2 regions of the Methylobacterium sp. HJ2 genome follow, and region 1 is predicted to be linked to the other one. Evidence: predicted binding sites of a transcription regulator. Region 1 holds the regulator's gene; the other holds the start of a gene.
What was found. The regulator PhoB, encoded in region 1, activates phosphate uptake and scavenging genes when phosphate is short. The targets are predictions, from matches to a motif close to TGTCATNNANCTGTCAT.
Positions count from the first base shown of each region.

Region 2: a site for PhoB is predicted at 1,648-1,664, ahead of ACS5RC_RS16845 (YdcH family protein). Genes of this name have one in related genera too.

Region 1 is NZ_JBWJYM010000001.1:741,775-747,511, reverse strand. It holds gene ACS5RC_RS03480 (protein-disulfide reductase DsbD family protein) at 1-1,365, shown strand, start outside; gene phoB (phosphate regulon transcriptional regulator PhoB) at 1,399-2,100, opposite strand; gene phoU (phosphate signaling complex protein PhoU) at 2,152-2,868, opposite strand; gene pstB (phosphate ABC transporter ATP-binding protein PstB) at 2,910-3,707, opposite strand; gene pstA (phosphate ABC transporter permease PstA) at 3,751-4,644, opposite strand; gene pstC (phosphate ABC transporter permease subunit PstC) at 4,745-5,719, opposite strand.
Region 2 is NZ_JBWJYM010000006.1:296,523-302,259, forward strand. It holds gene ACS5RC_RS16830 (5-(carboxyamino)imidazole ribonucleotide synthase) at 1-618, opposite strand, end outside; gene purE (5-(carboxyamino)imidazole ribonucleotide mutase) at 615-1,082, opposite strand; gene ACS5RC_RS16840 (YdcH family protein) at 1,281-1,496, opposite strand; gene ACS5RC_RS16845 (YdcH family protein) at 1,678-1,860, shown strand; gene ACS5RC_RS16850 (AMP-binding protein) at 2,038-3,963, shown strand; gene ACS5RC_RS16855 (NADH:flavin oxidoreductase/NADH oxidase) at 4,050-5,168, shown strand; gene ACS5RC_RS16860 (phosphodiester glycosidase family protein) at 5,266-5,737, opposite strand, start outside.

The sequences.
Region 1 (5,737 bases):
GATCTCGGCTCGGGCCCGGTGCGGCAGGCCTTCGCCATCGGCGACGAGGCGCCTCCGCCGCCCGCCGGGCAGATGCCGGCCACGGCGGCGGTGCCGGCGCCCGCCGAAACGCCGACGCTGCTGGGCGCGGCGGCGTTGGCGCTTCTCGGCGGCCTGATCCTCAACCTGATGCCCTGCGTGTTCCCGGTCCTGTCAATCAAGGTCCTGGGGCTCGTGCAGCACTCCGGAGAGAGTGAACAGCGCGTCCGCCTGCATGGCCTTGCCTACACCGCCGGGGTGCTCGCGAGCTTCATTGGCCTCGCCGGGCTGCTGATCGTCCTGAAGAGCGGCGGCGCCGGGCTCGGCTGGGGCTTCCAGCTGCAATCGCCCGTGGTGGTGGCGATGCTCGCCTACCTGCTCCTGCTGATGGGCCTCAGCCTGTCGGGCGCCGTGCATCTCGGCGGTCGGGTCGTCGGACTCGGCGACGGGCTCGCCCGGCGGGCCGGACTGGAGGGCTCGTTCTTTACCGGCGTGCTCGCCACGATCGTAGCGACGCCCTGCACGGCGCCGTTCATGGGCACGGCGGTCGGCTTCGCGCTCACGCAGTCCGCCGCGGCTGCGCTGGTCATCTTCGCCTGCCTCGGGCTCGGGCTCGCCTTGCCCTTTCTGGCGCTGACCCTGTGGCCGGGGGCTGTGCGCGTTCTGCCGCGCCCGGGCGCCTGGATGGAGGCTCTGAAGCAGGTGCTGGCCTTCCCGGTCTACGCCACGGTGGCGTGGCTTGTCTGGGTGCTCGCTCAGCAGATCGGGCCGGAGGGACTGTTCGCGGCACTGATCGGGCTCGTGCTCGTGGGCTTCGCCGCCTGGGCCTGGGAGCGCGGTCGCGAGGCGGAGGGCCTCGCCGGCCGCGCGACCCGCGCCCTCGCGATCCTGGCGGTGACCGCGGTGGCCGCCCTCGCCCTGACGCTCGACCGCGACCGTTTGCCCCCCGGCGCTGAGGCGCACGCCGACGGTGTCGAGGCCTTCACCCAGGCCCGCCTCGACGGGCTTCTCGCTGCTGGCAGGCCGGTCTTCGTCAATATGACGGCGGCTTGGTGCATCACCTGTCAGGTCAACGAGCGCACCTCGCTCTCGACCGAAGCGGTGCGGGCGGCGATGCGCGCGCGCGGGATCGCCGTCCTGAAAGGCGACTGGACCAACCAGAACCCCGAGATCACCCGCCTGCTAGAGCGCCACGGCCGCAGCGGCGTGCCGCTCTACCTGCTTTACACGGGCGTGGCGGCGCCTGAGGTGCTGCCGCAGATCCTCACCGAGGGCACGGTGCTGGCGGCACTGGCGAGCGTCCGGCCGGCCGGCGCCACGGTGCTTGGCGCGGCGGAGCCGCGCTGACGCGATCCGAGCTGTAACCGCAGCGGCTCTCCCTCAAGCCTCGAGCGAGAAGGTCTCGTCGAAGGCGTAGCCGGACCCCCGCACGGTGCGGATCGGATCAGGTTGGCGCGGCCGGTTCAGTGCCTTGCGCAGGCGACCGACATGCACGTCGACCGTCCGCTCATCGATGTAGACATCGTGACCCCAGACCCCGTCGAGCAATTGCTCGCGCGAGAACACGCGGCCCGGGCTCTGCATCAAGAACTCCAGCAGCTTGAATTCGGTAGGTCCGAGATGGATCTCATGGCCGCTGCGGCGGATGCGGTGGCTGACCCGGTCGAGTTCGATGTCGCCGGCCGCCAGCAGATCGGCGACGTGAGCGGGCTTTGAGCGGCGCAACAGCGCCCGCACGCGGGCGAGAAGCTCCGGCACCGAGAACGGCTTGACGATGTAGTCGTCGGCGCCGGTGCCGAGGCCGCGTATCCGGTCGCCCTCCTCGCCGCGCGCCGTCAGCATGATTACCGGCAAGCGCTCGGTCTCGCGCCGCGCCCGGATCCGGCGGCAGATCTCGATCCCAGAGAGGCCCGGCAGCATCCAGTCGAGCAGGACGAGATCAGGTGCCTGCTCGGAGAGGCGCAACTCCGCCTCATCGCCACGGGCGGCGGATTCCACCTCGAAGCCCTCGGCCTCCAGATTGTAGCGCAGCAGGGTGGTGAGCGCCTCTTCGTCCTCAACGATCAGGATACGGGTACGCATGTGCTCAATCCGTGCGGTTCGGAGCCGGGAGACGTCCTCGTCCCGGCCGCGTCAGGCCTCACCCGGGCTGACGGTGGCGTAGTTGGAAGCGTCGTTCTTGGGTCGGTCGCCAGTCGGCGTTTCGCCGGTCGCTAAGTACTGGATCGTCTCGGCGATATTGGTGGTGTGGTCGCCGATGCGCTCGACGTTCTTGGCGCAGAACAGCAGGTGCGTGCAGAACGAGATGTTGCGCGGATCTTCCATCATGTACGTCAGGAGCTCGCGGAACAGCGAGTTGTAGAGCGCGTCGATCGCGCCGTCGCGCTCCCAGACATCCAGCGCGGCCTTGACGTCGCGACTCGCGTAGGCGTCGAGCACGTCCTTGAGCTGCGCCTCGGCGAGATCACTCATGTGCTGGACGCCGATGACGATCTTCTGGCCGACAGATTGGTCGCTGATCGCCACCACGCGCTTGGCCACGTTCTTGGCGAGGTCGCCGATCCGCTCGAGATCACCCGATACGCGGATGGCCGAGATCGTCTCGCGCAGGTCGATCGCCAGCGGCTGGCGGCGGGCGATCAACAGGACCGAACGCTCTTCGATGTCGCGCTGGAGCGCGTCGAGACGCTTGTCCGCCACGATCACGGCCTGAGCGAGACTGGAATCGCGGCGCACAAGGGCGTCGGAGGCTTCAGCGACCATCTTCTCGGCGACGCCTCCCATTTCTGAGATCGCGCGGCGCAGATCCTCCAAGTCGGTGTCGTAGGAGCTGACGATGTGACCGGGCATGGTTCGATCCTCGGGCGGCAGATGGGGTGCAGGCAGGACGATCAGCCGAAGCGGCCGGTGATGTAATCCTGGGTCTGCCGCTTCTCGGGGTTCATGAAGATCCGGTTCGTCGGCCCGAACTCGACTAGCTCGCCCAGATACATGAACGCCGTGAACTGCGAGATACGCGCGGCCTGCTGCATGTTGTGCGTGACGATGACGATGGTGAATTCGTTGCGCAGCTGCTCGATCAACTCCTCGATGCGGCCAGTCGAGATCGGGTCGAGGGCCGAAGTCGGCTCGTCGAACAGGATCACCTCCGGGCGCTGAGCCACCGTGCGGGCGATGCAGAGGCGCTGCTGCTGGCCGCCCGAGAGCCCCATGCCGGATTGCTTGAGCTTGTCCTTCACCTCGTCCCAGAGCGCCGCCTTGCGCAGCGAAGCCTCGACGCGGGCATCGAGTTCGGATTTCGGCAGCTTTTCGTAGAGACGCATGCCAAAGGCGACGTTGTCGTAGATCGACATCGGGAAGGGCGTCGGCTTCTGGAACACCATGCCGATGCGCGAGCGCAGGTCGTTCAGGTCGATCTTCGCGTCCAGGATGTTCTCGCCGTCGAGCAGGATCTGCCCTTCCGCGCGCTGTTCCGGATAGAGACTGTAGATCCGGTTGAACGTGCGCAGCAAGGTGGACTTGCCGCAGCCCGACGGGCCGATCAAGGCCGTGACCTGCCGGTCGTGGAAATTGAGATTGACGTTCTTCAGGCCGTGGAACTGCCCATAGTAGAAGTTGAGGTCCTTGACTGCGATGCGGATTGGCGCCGCGCTATCCGCGCGCGGGCGCTGGTCAGCCTCTGCGGCCATCGAAGCGGCGAAGCTCATGCTCGGAATCCTTCGGAAGGGCGGCTCAGCGAGCGCGCTGCGGCTTGATGAAGACGCGGGCGACGATCGACAGCGCCAGGATGGTGACGGTGATCAGGAGCGCCCCGGCCCAGGCGAGCTGCTGCCAATTCGGATAGGGCGAGAGGGCGAACTGGTAGATCATCACCGGCAGGTTCGCGACGCCGCCCATTAGGTTGGCGTTGAACCAGCTGTTGTTGTTCAGCGCGGTGAACAGCAGTGGCGCTGTCTCGCCGGCGATTCGGGCGAGCGCCAGGATGATGCCGGTGACGATGCCGGCCGAGGCCGCGCGCCACGACACGCTCATGATCACGGTCGAGGCGGGCGCGCCGAGCGCCGCCCCGGCCTCGCGCAGCGTCCCGGGGACGAGCCGCAGCATGTCCTCCGTGGTGCGCACGATGACCGGCGTCGCGATGATGGCGAGCGCCACGCCCCCGGCCCAGCCTGAATAGGTGCCCATCGGGCGCACCATCAGGGTATAGACGAACAGCCCGATCAGGATCGAGGGCGCCGACAGTAGGATGTCGTTGAGGAAGCGGATGACGTCCGCGATCTTCGAGGTGCGGCCGTACTCGGCGAGAAAGGTGCCGGCCATGACGCCGATCGGCGTCGCGATGACGATCCCGAGGCCTGTCAGAATCAGGCTGCCCAGAATCGCATTCGCGATGCCGCCACCCTCGCTACCGGGCCCGGGGGTCGGCTGCGTCAGCAGCGTCGGCGAGAGCCCGCGCAGGCCCTCGACGATCAGCATCAGGAGGATCGAGCCGAGCACTACGGCGCCGAGCACCGTGGCGGCAAGGCAGGCCCCACGCAGGATCCGATCGGCATTGCGACGCGAGGCGCGCACGCGGCTTGGCAGCGGCGCTTGCGCGGTCGCGGCGAGGGGATTGGTGGCGTCCATCTTAGCCTCCAGCGCGGCATCCAGCGGAACTCGGGGTTTCCGCGACAGCTGCACGCGTCACAGCGAATTCGAGTCGGCCCAGCGGCGTCGCCGGAGTCGGTCAGGCGACCTTGACGCGGCGCGTCAGAAGGCGGGCGACGATCAGCACGACGAACGTGATCACGAACAGGATGCAGCCGAGCGCCATCAGGGCGTTGAGTTGCATGCCGTCGGCCTCGTTGAACTCATTGGCGATGCGCGACGCGATGGTCGAGCCCGGATCGAAGACCGAGGCCGAGAGCCTGTTGGCGTTACCGATCACGAAGGTCACTGCCATTGTCTCGCCGAGCGCCCGGCCGAGGCCGAGCATGATCGCGCCGACGATGGAGACCGAGGCCTGCGGCACCAAGACGTGGCGCACCACCTCCCAAGTCGTGCAGCCGATGCCGTAGGCACTCTCGCGCAGGATAGTCGGGATCTGATCCAGCATGTCGCGCGCGATCGAGGCTACGAAGGGCACGATCATGATCGCCAGGATGATGCCGGCGGTGAGGATGCCGACGCCGGAGGGGACCCGGGCGTAGAGCAGCGTTCCGACGAGGGGCAGGCCCTCCACGAGGTTAGAGACAGGAACTTGCACGAACCGCGCGAAGAGCGGCGCGAAGACGAACAGCCCCCACATCCCGTAGATGATGCTCGGCACGGCGGCGAGCAGCTCGATCGTCATGCTCACCGGCCGCCGGGCCCAGCCGGGGCAGAGCTGCGTCAGGTAGATCGCGATGCCGAGCGAGATCGGCACGCCGATGACCAGGGCGAGCAGCGCCGAGGCCAGGGTGCCGATCACGGCGACGAGGGCGCCGTACTGCTCCGTGCCGATATTCCAGGCGCTGGATGTGAGGAATCCGAAGCCGAACTCCCGGAAGGCCGGATAGCCGCCGTAGAGGATCGAGCCGAGGATGCCCGTGAGCATGAGCAGCACGAGGAGGGCGGAGCTGTAGGCGGCGCCCTTGAAAAGGGCGTCGAAGCCCTTGCTCGGGCCGCGCCGCGTCGCCGGGCGCGTCTCGGCCAGCGCGATCTGGTCAGTCAAGGCGGTCATCCGCGTGTCTCTTCACCG
Region 2 (5,737 bases), on a different contig from region 1:
GAAGCCGCCGTCGCCCGAGCGCGCGGCCACCACCGAGACCTCGCGCTCGAAGGGCACGAACCCCTCCAGGATCAGCGGCGCCCCGCCGAACTCGGCGAAGATGGCGTTGCGGTCGCCCTCGGCGGCGGTGCGGATGATGCGCTGGCCCTTGCCGTCGTAGCCGAAGCGCCGGGTCTTCAGCACGGCGGGCAGGCCGATCGCCTCCAGCGCCCGGGCGAGATCGTCGGGCGTGTCGACCTGCCGGAACGGCGCCGTCGGGATGCCGAGCCCGTTGATGAAGGTCTTCTCGGCCAGGCGGTCCTGCGTGGTCGAGAGCGCGTCGGCGCTGGGATGGAGCGGCGCGTGCCGGGCGAGGAGGTCGGCCGTCTCGCGCGGGATGTTCTCGAACTCGTAGGTGACGGCCGCGACGCTGTCGGCGAAGGCGGCCAGCGCCTCCGCGTCGTCGTAGGCCGCGCAGGTGGCGACGCTCGCCACGTCGAAGGCCGGGCTGTCGGCGTCGGGGGCGTAGACGTGGACCTTGAGGCCGTAATTCGCCGCCGCCAGGGCGATCATGCGCCCGAGCTGGCCGCCGCCGACGATGCCGAGCGTGTCGCCGGGCGCGAGACGGGTCTGTGTCACGGAACCTCGGTCTCCGGCCGCTCGGCCACGGCGGCGCTCTGGTTGGCGCGCCACGCCTCGAGGCGGGCGGCGAGGGCGGGATCGGCGAGCGCCAGCACGGCCGCGGCCAGGAGCGCGGCGTTGACCGCGCCCGCCCGGCCGATGGCGAGCGTGCCGACCGGAATGCCGGCGGGCATCTGCACGATCGAGAGCAGGCTGTCCTGGCCCGAGAGCGCCTTCGACTCCACAGGCACGCCGAAGACCGGCAGGCTCGTCATGGCGGCGGCCATGCCGGGCAGGTGGGCGGCCCCGCCCGCGCCCGCGATCACCACCTGGAAGCCCGCCGCCTTGGCGCCCTTGGCGAAGGCCACGAGCCGGTCGGGGGTGCGGTGGGCGGAGACGATGCGGTCGTCATGGGCGATGCCGAGGGCGTCGAGGGTCTCGGCGGCGTGCCGCATCGTCGCCCAGTCGGACTGGGACCCCATGATGATGGCGACCGGCGCAGCCGAGGTGCTCAAGGGCAGGTCTCGCGGGTTGCGCGCGGGCGGCGCCGCGCACGGAAGCCGGAGCCCTGGATGGCGGCCTCCGGCGAAACCCTGGCGTTACAGCCGCGCGCGGTGGCCCGCAAGGCGGCCGGCGCCCCGATCCCCATGCCGATCCCCTGCCGATCCCGATCCGGATCCTCAGGCGATGATGTCGGGGGTGATCTGGTCCTCGACGTAGGCGATGCGGTCGCGCAGCGTGAGCTTGCGCTTCTTCAGGCGCTGGATCTGGAGCTGGTCCCCGGCCACGTTGCGCTCGAGGGCGTCGATGGCGCTGTCGAGGTCGCGGTGCTCCTCCTTCAGGCGGCCGAGCTCCGCCACGAGATCCGTCTGCCCGTCCTCCGTATCGACCGTCATTGTTGCCTGCTGAACCCGCCGTAACGCCGCGCCGGAGCATGCGACAGGCATGCCGGCACGGCAACCGAGCTTGGAAACCGATCCGCCACCATCCCGGCCAAATCTCCGTAGTTTGCCTTCGACAGCCGGCTTCACATGTGGCAGGTTCGGGGCGTCAGAACGATGACAGGAGATTCGCCTCATGTCGCTGCAGACGCATCTGAGCCAACTCACCCGGAAGCACGAAGCCCTCGAGCGTGAGATTCACGAAGCGATCCACAGGCCCTCGGAAAACGATCTGCACATCGCCGAATTGAAGCGACGGAAGCTCCATCTCAAGGACGAGATCAACCGCCTGCAGGCCTCGGCCGACACGGTCCATTGAGGCGTCCGGGCCGGACCGGCCCGACCGGTTGATTCGCCCTCCTCCCCAGACCGACAGAGCCGCCGCTCCGGAACGCCCGGAGCGGCGGTTTTGCGTCCGGCACCTTGCCGTCCCGCCCTCCGCCTCTGCTAAGATCGCGCGCCGCCGAGCAAGAGCGGACCCGAGGACGCGCCGCCCATGACCTCCGCCAGCCTGCCCGGACGCTACGCGTCGGTTCACGCGGCCGCCGTCCGCGATCCCGAGGGCTTCTGGCTGGAGGCCGCCCGCGCCATCGACTGGACGCACCCGCCCGAGCGCGCCTTCGACGCGGAGTCCGGCCCCTACGGCCGCTGGTTCCCGGGCGCGACGCTCAACGCCTGCCACAACGCCGTCGACCGCCACGCGGACGGGGCGCGGCGCGACCAGGCCGCGATCCGCTACGAGTCGCCCGTCACGGGCACGAAGCGCACGATCACCTACGGCGCGTTGCGCGACCGGGTGGCCGCGCTCGCCGCCGTGCTCGCCGATCTCGGGGTGGGGAAGGGCGACCGCGTGGTGCTCTACATGCCGATGGTGCCCGAGGCGCTGTTCGGCATGCTGGCCTGCGCCCGGCTCGGCGCCGTGCACTCGGTGGTGTTCGGGGGCTTCGCGGCCAACGAGCTGGCCGTGCGCCTCGACGACGCGCGGCCCAAGGTGGTGCTCGCCGCCTCCTGCGGCATCGAGCCGAACCGGGTGGTGGCCTATAAGCCGCTCCTCGACGCGGCGATCGCCGCCGCCGCGCACAAGCCCGAGGCCTGCCTGATCCTGCAGCGCCCCCAATGCGCGGCGACGCTGGTCGCGGGCCGCGACCGCGACTGGGCCGAGGCCGTCGCGGCGGCCGAAGCCGCGGGGCGGCGCGCCGCGTGCGTGAGCGTGGCGGCGACCGACCCGCTCTACATCCTCTACACCTCGGGCACGACGGGAAAGCCCAAGGGCGTGGTGCGCGATACCGGCGGCTACCTCGTGGCGCTCGCGTGGTCGATGCCCAACCTCTACGGCGTCCAGCCGGGCGAGACCTATTTCTGCGCCTCCGACATCGGCTGGGTGGTGGGCCATTCCTACATCGTCTACGCCCCGCTGCTGCACGGCTGCACCACCGTGCTCTACGAGGGCAAGCCCGTCGGCACGCCCGATGCCGGCGCCCTCTGGCGCGTGGTGGCCGAGACCGGGGCGGTCTGCCTGTTCACGGCCCCGACCGCGCTGCGGGCGATCAAGAAGGAGGATCCGAAGGGCGCGCTCGTCGCCGGCCACGACCTCACGGGCTTCCGCAGCCTGTTCCTGGCGGGCGAGCGGGCCGACCCCGATTCGGTGGCCTGGGCCGAACGGGTGCTCGACCGGCCGGTGATCGACCATTGGTGGCAGACCGAGACCGGCTGGCCGATCGCCGGCAACCCGATCGGGCTCGGGCTGCTGCCGGTCAAGCACGGCAGCACCGGCCTGCCGATGCCGGGCTACGACGTGCAGGTCCTCGACGAAGGCGGCAAGCCGGTCGAACCCGGCACGATGGGCACCATCGCGATCCGCCTGCCGCTCCCGCCCGGTTGCCTGCCGACCCTGTGGGGCTCCGACGCGCGCATGCGCGCGAGCTACCTCGCGACGTTTCCCGGCTACTACGACACCTCGGATGCCGGCGTGATCGACGCGGACGGCTACATCACCGTGCTCGGGCGGACCGACGACATCATCAACGTCGCCGGCCACCGGCTCTCGACCGGGGGCATGGAGGCGGTGCTCGCCGGCCATCCGGACGTCGCCGAATGCGCCGTGATCGGCATCCGCGACGCGCTCAAGGGCGAGGTGCCCTGCGGCTTCGTGGTGCTGAAGGCGCAGGTTGCGCGCGACCCCGCCGAGATCGAGCGGGAGCTCGTCGCCAAGGTGCGCGACGAGATCGGCCCGGTGGCGGCCTTCAAGCTGGCGCTGACCGTGCCGCGCCTGCCCAAGACCCGGTCGGGCAAGATCCTGCGCGCCACGATGAAGCGCATCGCCGACCACGAGCCCTGGACCATGCCGGCCACGATCGACGATGCGGCCGTCCTCGACGAGATCGGCGCCAGCCTGGAGCAGCGCGGAATCGGGGGCCCATGACAGCGCAACGCCGCCATGCCGGGCCGGACTGGCATACCGGGCCGCGCCGCGACAGATAGGGGGCGACCGACCCGGGAGCCCCGCGCATGACCGTACGCCTGTTCGAACCGCTGACCCTCGACGGGCTGACGCTCGAGAATCGCATCCTGATCGCGCCGATGTGCCAGTACTCGGCGCGCGACGGGCAGGCGACCGACTGGCACATGATGCATCTGGGCCATCTCGCCATGTCGGGCGCGGGCCTGCTGACGCTGGAGGCGACCGCGATCTCGCCGGAGGCGCGCATCACCGCCTGGGACCTCGGCCTCTACGACGACGGCTGCGAGCGGGCGCTCGGCCGCGTCCTCGACGCGGTGCGGGGCTACGCGCCGATCCCCGTCTGCATCCAGATCGCGCATGCGGGCCGCAAGGCCTCGAGCGCGGCGCCCTGGTCCGGCGGCCAGCAGATCCCGCCGGAGCATCCCTATGGCTGGCGCACCGAGGCGCCCTCGGCGCTCGCGCACGGCGACGGCGAGGTGGCGCCGCACGCCCTCGACGCCGCCGACCTGAAGCGGGTGCGCGAGCAGTTCGTGGCGACCGCGAAACGCGCCGTCCGCCTCGGCATCGAGGCGGTCGAGCTGCACGGGGCGCACGGCTACCTGCTGCATCAATTCCTCTCGCCGCTCGCCAACAAGCGGACGGACGCCTACGGCGGCAGCCTCGAGAACCGCATGCGCTTCCCCCTCGAGATCTACGACGCGGTGCGCGCGGTGGTCCCGGCGGGCAGCCCGGTCTGGCTGCGCGTCTCGGCCACCGACTGGGTGGAGGACGGCTGGGACCTCGACGAGACCGTCGCCCTCGCCCAGGCCCTGAAGCGGGCGGGCTCCCCGGCGATCCACGTCTCGACCGGCGGCGTCTCGCCCAAGCAGGCGATCAAGCTCGGCCCCGGCTACCAAGTGCCCTTCGCCGAGCGGATCAAGGCGGAGACGGGGCTGACCACCATCGCGGTCGGGCTGATCACGGAAGCCGCACAGGCCGAAGCGATTCTGCAGGAGGGCCGCGCCGACGCGATCTCGCTGGCGCGGGCCATGCTGTACGACCCGCGCTGGCCCTGGCACGCCGCGGCCGAGCTCGGTGCCCAGGTGCGCGCGCCGAAGCAGTACTGGCGCTCGCAGCCGCGGGAATACAAGGACCTGTTCCGCGATACGGCCTTCGGGCAGCGCTGAGCGGCGAACGCTCCGCCGGACGCGGGGGAGGTCGATCCCTCCGGCGTCGCTCTCAAGCGCCGCCGCCCCTCTCCGGCCCGGACTACGGAGCCGACGCCTACCGCGCCACCGCCCCGATTAGCGGCCCGAGCGGGCGGCTGAGGTCGCTGCGGTTGAGGTTCGGCGCGTAGAGGCTCGAGACGCTGCCGTCGAGGAAGAGCGCGTTGCGGCAGCCGAGGTCGTCGCGGAACAGCCGGGCGAAGGCCCCGAAGGTGACGGGGCGCTCCGAGATCGCGAACACCGCCGTGTGCCCGTCGTCGCGCACGCCGACGCCGTTGCGGATCTTCTGCGACGGGCCGTCGGCGGAGATCTTCGGGTGGATCTGCCCGTCGATCACCAGCATCGGCCCCGACTGGGTGGCGTAGTCCGGCTTCAGCCGCGCGCGGAGATAGCGGGCGGTGTCGAGGACGCCAGCCCGGTCGCCCTTCACCCAGAACACGCCGTTGGGCTTGAGGTGGAAGTTGCCCGGGCCGTTGGCGGTCGAGACGCCCTTCATCTCGTGCCCGTCCTCGACGTAGAGGCCCACCGGC